Regions from separate parts of the Shinella sedimenti genome, predicted to be linked through region 2. Evidence: predicted binding sites of a transcription regulator. Region 2 holds the regulator's gene; the other holds the start of a gene.
What was found. The regulator PhoB, encoded in region 2, activates phosphate uptake and scavenging genes when phosphate is short. The targets are predictions, from matches to a motif close to TGTCATNNANCTGTCAT.
Positions count from the first base shown of each region.

Region 1: a site for PhoB is predicted at 2,182-2,198, ahead of phnF (phosphonate metabolism transcriptional regulator PhnF). Genes of this name have one in related genera too.

Region 1 is NZ_JAKVIN010000007.1:341,170-345,432, reverse strand. Features, by position in the region: partial or broken gene MKI86_RS17940 (NAD(P)-dependent oxidoreductase) at 1-908, shown strand, start outside; gene MKI86_RS17935 (hypothetical protein) at 973-1,344, shown strand; gene phnF (phosphonate metabolism transcriptional regulator PhnF) at 1,411-2,160, opposite strand; gene phnG (phosphonate C-P lyase system protein PhnG) at 2,266-2,745, shown strand; gene phnH (phosphonate C-P lyase system protein PhnH) at 2,745-3,353, shown strand; gene MKI86_RS17915 (carbon-phosphorus lyase complex subunit) at 3,357-4,263, shown strand, end outside.
Region 2 is NZ_JAKVIN010000003.1:327,000-331,262, reverse strand. Features, by position in the region: gene MKI86_RS08995 (aspartate aminotransferase family protein) at 1-826, opposite strand, end outside; gene MKI86_RS08990 (GcrA family cell cycle regulator) at 1,251-1,790, shown strand; gene phoB (phosphate regulon transcriptional regulator PhoB) at 1,917-2,600, opposite strand; gene phoU (phosphate signaling complex protein PhoU) at 2,620-3,348, opposite strand; gene pstB (phosphate ABC transporter ATP-binding protein PstB) at 3,399-4,214, opposite strand; gene pstA (phosphate ABC transporter permease PstA) at 4,228-4,263, opposite strand, start outside.

The sequences.
Region 1 (4,263 bases), on a different contig from region 2:
CGGGGCGAGATCTGAAATCCTATCCGACCGCCAAACTGGAGGGCCGCAAGATGGCGGTGTTCGGTTACGGCAATATCGGTCGTGAGGTGGCGAAACTGGCCCGAGCTTTCGGCATGCGGGTGTCGATCTACGCCCGCGAGAGCCACCGGCAATGGATTGAAGCAGAAGGCTTCGACTTCGCACAAACGCCTGTCGAGGCCGCGAACGGTGCGGATGTTCTCTCCGTCCATGTCGGCCTCGGTCGGCTGGACGCCGAGACCCGCCGCTACGCCAATGCCGGGCTTGTAGGCGAGGCCGTGCTTTCAGCGATGAACAGCGGCGCCGTGCTCGTCAATTACGATCGAGGCGAGGTTGTGGACACCGCCGCGCTGGACAAGGCATTGGCTTCCGGCCGGGTGCGCCATGCCGCAATCGATGCCGATCTTTTCAAGAACGCGGCGAGCGGCGTCCTGAGCGGGCCCATGCTGCCCTATCTCAAGGTCGCGGAGCGGCATCCGGGCAAGCTTGAGCTTCTGCCGCATGCGGCCGCCGACACCGATCATCCCTCCCGAGTGGCGGGTGCCTGTCAGGCCGTCGACCAGATCATGGACGTCATCGTCAAGCGACGCGTGAGCAACCTCAAGGGAGACCTGCCGGAAGGTTACACCGATGCAGGGGCAAAGGTGCCGCATGGCATCGGGCGCGTCTCGGTCGCCACACTTGCGGCGGCTGCGTCAGACCCGCGTTTCGTTGAGTTGCACGATGTCTCGCGCGAGATCACTGATACGCTGGAGGCCATCGTCGAGGCGGTGCAGGAAAGCATGACGCACCAGCCGACCCGTGGTGACGTGGTCGCGCTCACCGCGCTCCTGCTCAGGCAGCGCCGATTGATCGACGCGCTCGGGCTGGATGGACCCGCCGAAGCCTGACGCTCGGAACTTTCATGCGGATGAGAAGTTCCCTCCCTGACATCAAATGCAGGGAGTGCTGACCATGGCCCATCAGAAAGACGAACGCGGCGATCCGATCACCCGTACCCACGAGCCCGTCCGAAAGGAATATGCGGCTCGCGAGACGAGGCAGGGTGGCCCCGGCGTTCCCATTCTGAAGGTGCTCGGCGTCAGCCTCGTGCTCGCATTTCTTGTCTGGGGCGTGGTCGAGCTCTGGGGCAACCGTATAGCTCCCTCTGACCCAGCGGATAGCGGTCAGGCCACATCGACCACCGGCACGTCAACGGGTACCGGCCAAGCCACACCGGATGGAGCGATCGACAGCCAGACCGTTCCGACGGATCGCGATCCCACGCCACAGTCCGGCACGGGCGGCGAGAGCCAGCGCGTGACTCCCGACGGCACTGCGAACTGATCCTGTAATTAATTAAGAACTGATCCTGTAATTAATTAAAACGTGACGGTCGGTGACCTATGCGGATTAGCCTGGGTCACCGATACCGTCATTTTCTGGCTCCACCGTCAGCTTGACGCGGTCCGCGGCAAACCGTGTGCGCGAATATTGAATCGGGATACCCGTGAGATCGGTGTTGATGGCCGTCGCCACAAGGATGATCGCTCCAGGCGAGAGTTTCAGGTGGCGCATGTCGTCTCCTTCGGCGTGGATTGCGGAGATCTCCGTCGACCGGCGCACATAGTCGGAAACGTCGAGTTCGCGAAACGCTGCGGTAATCGATCGCGTCCTCTCGTAAGCTTCGGCCATCTCGGCAAACCGTTCCGCAGGGAAATAATGCGTTGCACGCGATATGGGGCGCTTGTCGGCACTGTTGACGGTTTCAATTCGCACACACGGCGTTCCTGCCGCCAATCCCAATGCCTGCGCGACGACAGCGGGCGCAACGTCTGTGTCTGCCTCCAGCATCCGACCTTCGATATCACGCGCCTGGTTTCCCAGACCCTGCGAGAACCGCGTTCTCCGAGAGATTGGAAAGCTCAACCTGTCACGTCGTTCGATACGGGTACCGACGCCCTGCATGGCGCGCACGATACCCTCATCGGCAAGCGTTGCCATGGCGCTGCGCACCGTGTGGCGGTTGACGCCAAACCGGGCGGCAAGAACCGTTTCCGGCGGCATCATGCCGGTCTCGTCGAAATCGCCATTGTTGATTGCAAGGCGCATCCGGTCTGCGATCTGCCGCCAGAGCGCAACGCCAGTTTGTCGTTCCACCATTTCGCCCCCGTATGAAAGATTTGTCACACCCTTGTCATTCCTGCCGTTTAAGACAAGAATTAGATGTGCAGTTGTCTAGATTAATAGACATGTAGGAGTAAGGCAATGGCGGCAGTTGAAAAATCTGCGGAGGCCGGCGTGAAGGCTGCGAATACCGAGCGGCAGAGAGCGATCGGGCTTCTTTCAAAGGCAAGCCGGACGGAGTTGCAGTCCGCCTTCGATGCCCTTGGTGACAAGCCCGACGTGCAGCCGGTGCGCGGCCCCGAAACGGGCCTCGTGATGGTGCGCGGGCGGATTGGCGGTGGTGGCGCGCCGTTCAATCTCGGTGAGGCTACGGTCAGTCGCGCCAGTATTCGTCTTGATGACGGAACGGTTGGTCACGGCCAGACGCTGGGCACGGATGGGGCGAAGGCTCGGCTTGCGGCGATCTTCGACGCGCTTTTCCAGCAGCCGGACCGCAAAACGGAAGTCGAGATGCTTCTTGCGGCCATAGCTGCACGTGTCGTCGCTGAAGACGCCGCGAAGACCCGCCAGGCGGCCGCCACCCGCGTCGACTTCTTCACCATGGTTCGCGGAGAGGACTGATGACACTCGATACACGCACTTTTTCCGGAGGGTTCCCGGAGCCGGTTTTCGCGGCGCAGGCCGTCTTTCGCACGGTGATGGACTGTATGGCCCGTCCGGGCACGGTCGGTGATATTGCCGTCGATGTCGCTCCGCCCCCGCCGCTCTCTCCGGCGGCCGGCGCCGTTGCGCTCACGCTGTGCGACCACGATACGGACGTGTGGTTGACCCCGGCGCTTGCCACCTCCGCCTTGCCAGGATGGCTTGCCTTCCACACTGGCGCAATCCCTACCGCCGAGCGACAGAACGCCCGATTCGCCTTCGTCGAGAAGGGCGGGATCCTGCCGAGCCTCTGCCTCTTCGCGCAGGGCACGCAGGAATATCCGGATCGTTCGACGACGCTCATTGTCGAGATTGAGGCCTTCGAAGGCGGGCGGTCGTTAGCCATGACCGGGCCGGGTATCCGCACGCAAGAGCACATCGCGCCGGTCGGCCTGCCGGACATGTTTGCGCAATTCTGGCTTGAGAACGGGCAGAATTTTCCCCGCGGCGTGGACATGATCCTCGTTGCCGGCAGCAGGGTCCTTTGCCTGCCGCGCACCACCGTTCTGCACATCAAGGAGGGCTGACCGATGTATGTTGCCGTCAAGGGCGGTGAAGCCGCCATCGCCAACGCCCACCGGCTTCTAGCCGACCGACGCCGTGGCGACCGCTCGCTGCCGGCGATCGGTATAGAGCAGATCGTCGCGCAGCTCGGCCTTGCAGTGGACCGGGTGATGGCCGAAGCGTCGCTTTACGACCGGGCACTTGCAGCTCTCGCCATCCGGCAGGCACGTGGCGACATGATCGAGGCGATCTTCATCCTGCGCGCCTACCGCACGACCTTGCCGCGCTTCGGCTATTCCAAGCCTGTCGATACGGCCGAGATGGCGATCGAACGCCGTGTTTCCGCCACCTACAAGGACCTGCCCGGCGGCCAGCTTCTGGGCCCGACCTTCGACTACACGCACCGTCTTCTCGACCCCTCCCTGCTGACGGATGCCGATGTCGATGCGCCGCTGGAACGCGAGGAAAGTCGTGAACCGGTCATGCGCGTGTCGGACATTCTCGCCGGCGAAGGCCTTGTCGAGGATGACGGCAGCCTGCCGGATGGCCATGTACCCGGCGATATCACGCGCGAGCCGCTGGAATTCCCGATGGCCCGGGACCTGCGCCTGCAGGCGCTGGCCAGGGGCGACGAGGGGTTTCTGCTGGCGCTCGGCTATTCCACCCAGCGCGGCTACGCCCGCACCCATCCGTTTGTCGGGGAAGTGCGCATCGGCGAGGTCGAAGTGGAGATCGACATGCCGGAGCTGGGATTTGCCGTGTCGCTCGGCCGCATCCAGATCACCGAATGCCAGATGATCGCGCAGTTCAAGGGTTCGACGAAGACCCCGCCGCAGTTCACGCGCGGCTACGGACTCGTGTTCGGCCAGAGCGAACGCAAGGCCATGGCCATGTCATTGGTCGACCGCGCCTTGCGCGCGGACGAATTCGGCG
Region 2 (4,263 bases):
CATAGGTGGAGCCGTGCGTGCCGGCCACCATGCCGGATGCCGCTTCGGCCGTCGCAAGGCACGCACCGAGCGGGAAACCGCCGCCAATGCCCTTGGCGATTGCCATGATATCGGGCGCAACGCCGGAATGCTCATAGGCGAAGAAGCGGCCCGTGCGGCCAACGCCCGTCTGCACCTCATCGAGGATGAGCAGCAGGCCGTATTCGTCGCAGAGCTGGCGCAGCTCCTGCATGAACTCCTTCGGCACCGGCCTGAGGCCGCCCTCGCCCTGAACGGGCTCGATCAGGATTGCGGCGGTTTCCTCGGTGATCGCGTCCTTTACGGCGGCGATATCGCCGAAGGGAACCTTCAGGAAGCCCGCCGCCTTGGGGCCGAAGCCCTCGATGTACTTTTCCTGTCCGCCCGCGGCGATGGTCGCGATCGTGCGGCCATGAAACGCGCCTTCGAAGGTGATGATGTGGTATTTGCCGGGATGCCCCTTGGCGAAATGGTAGCGGCGCGCGGTCTTGATCGCGCATTCCAGCGCTTCCGCACCCGAATTGGTGAAGAACACCTTTTCCGCGAAGGTTGCGTCCGTCAGCCGCCGGCCGAGGCTTTCCTGACCCGGAACCTCATAGAGGTTGGAGAGGTGCCAGACCTTGTCGGCCTGCTCCTTCAGCGCGGAAACGAGATGGGGATGACCATGCCCAAGCGAGCTGACGGCCACGCCGGCGGCGAAATCGAGATATCGGTCGCCCTTCTCGTCGACCAGCCAGACGCCCTCCCCGTGCGTGAACCGGAGCGGCGCACGCATATAGGTTTCATAGAGCGGCGCGGCATCGGCCATGGCGCGTATCCTCCAAAAGGGATGCGGAAAAGAAATTCAGGGGCTTGACTTTCCGATTGCCAGAAAAATCAAAAGCCGCCTTGCGGCGGCATGCTGCACTATCTGCATTTCATGTCGTGATGTCAATAAAATGCATAGCTCCAAATCGCACTGAACCTCCCGCAGGGTGAGGATTCACGGCATCCATGGACAGTGTCGCTATCGAGTCACACCCTACCAGCAAGTTGGGGAAAACTCCGAAATCGATTCGCCCCGATTCCCCCGACTCTTGTCACAGAGTCCCCCGGACTCTAGGTTAAGGGCCAATTACTAGACTGCATGCGGCGGAACTAGTCACCACCAGAGTTAGGGCGCTCAGGCTGCGAATTCGTTCGTGGCGCGATGAGGGATTCCCGCATAGCGAGCGCCGAACGGAGACGAGAGCATGAACTGGACAGACGAGCGGGTCGAGAAACTCAAGAAGCTCTGGAGCGAGGGCCTCAGCGCCAGCCAGATCGCTGCGCAGCTCGGCGGCGTGAGCCGCAACGCCGTCATCGGCAAGGTGCACCGGCTTAACCTACCGGGCCGCGCCAAGGCTGGCGGCACGCCGGCTTCGGCCCGTCCGAAGCGCCCGGCGGCGACCACCCCGCGCCCCTCGAACTTCGCAGCGCGCCCGGCCAACGCCCCCCGCCCGGTCAGCCGGCCGGTGGGCAATGCGCTCACCAAGGACGAAGTCGACACCGATTTCGACGTAGAGACCGAGAACCTGCCCGTCGTCATCAGCGGCAAGAACGTCGTGGTACCGATGTCGCGCAAGCTGGAACTGACGCAGCTCACCGAGCGCACCTGCAAGTGGCCGATCGGCGATCCGCTGAACGACGACTTCCATTTCTGCGGCTGCGAATCCCCTGACAACTCGCCGTACTGCACCTATCACCAACGCCTCGCCTACCAGCCTTCGGCCGAGCGCCGCCGCGCGCGGTGACATTAGCGACAGAAGAATAGAAACGGGGCCGGAAGGCTCCGTTTTCGTTTGTGCGGCAAGTGGCACGCCGAGACGCAAACAGGCCCCGAAGGGCCCATTTCCGTCCTCGGGAGGAATTGCGTTCGCTCAGGTTTCCAGCGAATAGCCGGCGCCGCGGACCGTGCGGATGACATCCTGCATGTTGGCGAAGTTGAGCGCCTTGCGCAGACGGCCGACATGCACGTCGACCGTGCGCTCGTCGACATAAATGTCATGCCCCCAGACACCGTCGAGAAGCTGCGAGCGTGAGAAGACGCGGCCGGGCGAGGTCATCAGGAATTCCAGGAGGCGGAACTCCGTCGGGCCGAGGCGCACTTCACGCGTGCGGCGATGAACGCGATGCGTCTCGCGATCGAGTTCGATATCCCCGCAGCGCAGCACCGTGGACACGACTTCCGGCTTGGCACGGCGCAGCATTGCCCGCACACGGGCGACGAGTTCCGGCGTGGAGAAGGGCTTGACCACATAGTCATCCGCACCCGTGGCCAGGCCACGCACGCGTTCGCTCTCCTCGCCGCGCGCCGTCAGCATGATGATCGGCAGGCGCTCAGTTTCCGGCCGCTGGCGCAGGCGCCGGCACAGCTCGATGCCGGAAACACCAGGCAGCATCCAGTCAAGGATGAGAAGATCGGGCATGCGCTCCTGCAAGCGCATCTCCGCCTCGTCGCCGGACAGGATCGTATCCACCTCGAAACCTTCCGCCTCGAGATTGTAACGCAGGAGGACGCTCAGCGCCTCCTCATCTTCCACGACGGCTATTCTGGGCACCATGTAGAGAACCCTATCCAGTTTACTCGGAAGCTTCGGAGACATCGGCCGTGACGACGGATGTCGAGGTGTCGTCCTTCGGGCGCTCGCCCTCGGGCTGGGAGCCGGTCGCCATGTAATAAATGGTTTCGGCAATGTTGGTCGCATGGTCGCCGATGCGCTCGATGTTCTTGGCGCAGAACAGGAGATGGGTGCAGGGCGTGATGTTGCGCGGGTCTTCCATCATGTAGGTCAGGAGTTCGCGGAACAGCGAGGTGTAGATCGCATCGATCTCGTCGTCGCGCTCACGGATGGCCTTGGCCTTGTCCACCGAACGGGTGGCGAAGACATCGAGTACTTCCTTGAGCTGCATCAGCGCCAGTTCGGCCAGATGCTCGAGACCGCGGGCAAGCTTGCGCGGCATGCCCGAGCTCTGCACGGCAATCACGCGCTTGGCAGTGTTCTTGCCGAGATCGCCGACGCGCTCCAGCTCCGCGGCAATGCGGATCGTGCCCATGATTTCGCGCAGGTCCGCCGCCATCGGCTGGCGCTTGGCGATGGTGACGATCGCCTTCTCGTTGATCTGGCGTTCGGCATTGTCGAGGATCACGTCCTCGGAAATGACCTTCTGGGCCAGCGCCGCATCGGCGGAAACAAGGGCGCGGACCGAATCCGCCACCATCTGCTCGGCCGTGCCGCCCATTTCGGAAATGCGGCGGGAGAGATATTTCAGTTCTTCGTCGTAAATCGAGACAATATGGGTCGATGACATCGTTCTGTCCTTAATACACGCGGGTTTCAGGGGCTAAGGCGACGAAAACGTCAGCCGAAGCGGCCCATGATGTAGTCCTGCGTGCGCTGGTCATCCGGGTTGGTGAACATCTTGTCGGTGTCGTTCTCCTCGACGAGGTTGCCGAGGTGGAACATGGCGGTGCGCTGCGACACGCGGGCCGCCTGCTGCATGGAGTGCGTCACGATGACGATCGTGAAATTGGTGCGCAGCTCGTGGATCAGTTCCTCGACCTTGGCGGTGGCGATCGGGTCGAGCGCCGAGCAGGGCTCGTCCATCAGGATGACTTCCGGGCTGACGGCGACGGCGCGGGCGATGCACAGGCGCTGCTGCTGACCACCGGAGAGGCCCGTGCCGCCTTCGTGCAGGCGATCCTTCACCTCGTTCCACAGGCCGGCCTTCTGCAGGCTCTGCTCGACAATGGCGTCCATGTCGGCCTTCGCCTTGGCGAGGCCATGGATGCGCGGACCATAGGCAACGTTCTCGTAGATCGACTTAGGAAACGGGTTCGGCTTCTGGAACACCATGCCGACGCGGGCGCGCAGTTCCACGACGTCGATGTTCGGATCATAGATATCGTCGCTGTCGAGCGTGATGCGGCCGGTCACGCGGCAGCCGTCGATCGTGTCGTTCATGCGGTTGAGCGTGCGCAGGAACGTCGACTTGCCGCAACCCGAAGGGCCGATGAGCGCGGTAACGGTGTTTTCGCGGACGTTGAGGTTCACGTCGTAGAGGGCGCGCTTCTCGCCGTAATAGACCGAAACGTCCTTGCCGATCATCTTGTAGGAAATGTCGTTCATTTGTCTGTCCAGGGCTTTCTCGACTGCTGCTTCTGACATCATGTTCATATGACCGGTCCTTCTACCAGCGTCGTTCGAAACGGCGGCGCAGGAGGAT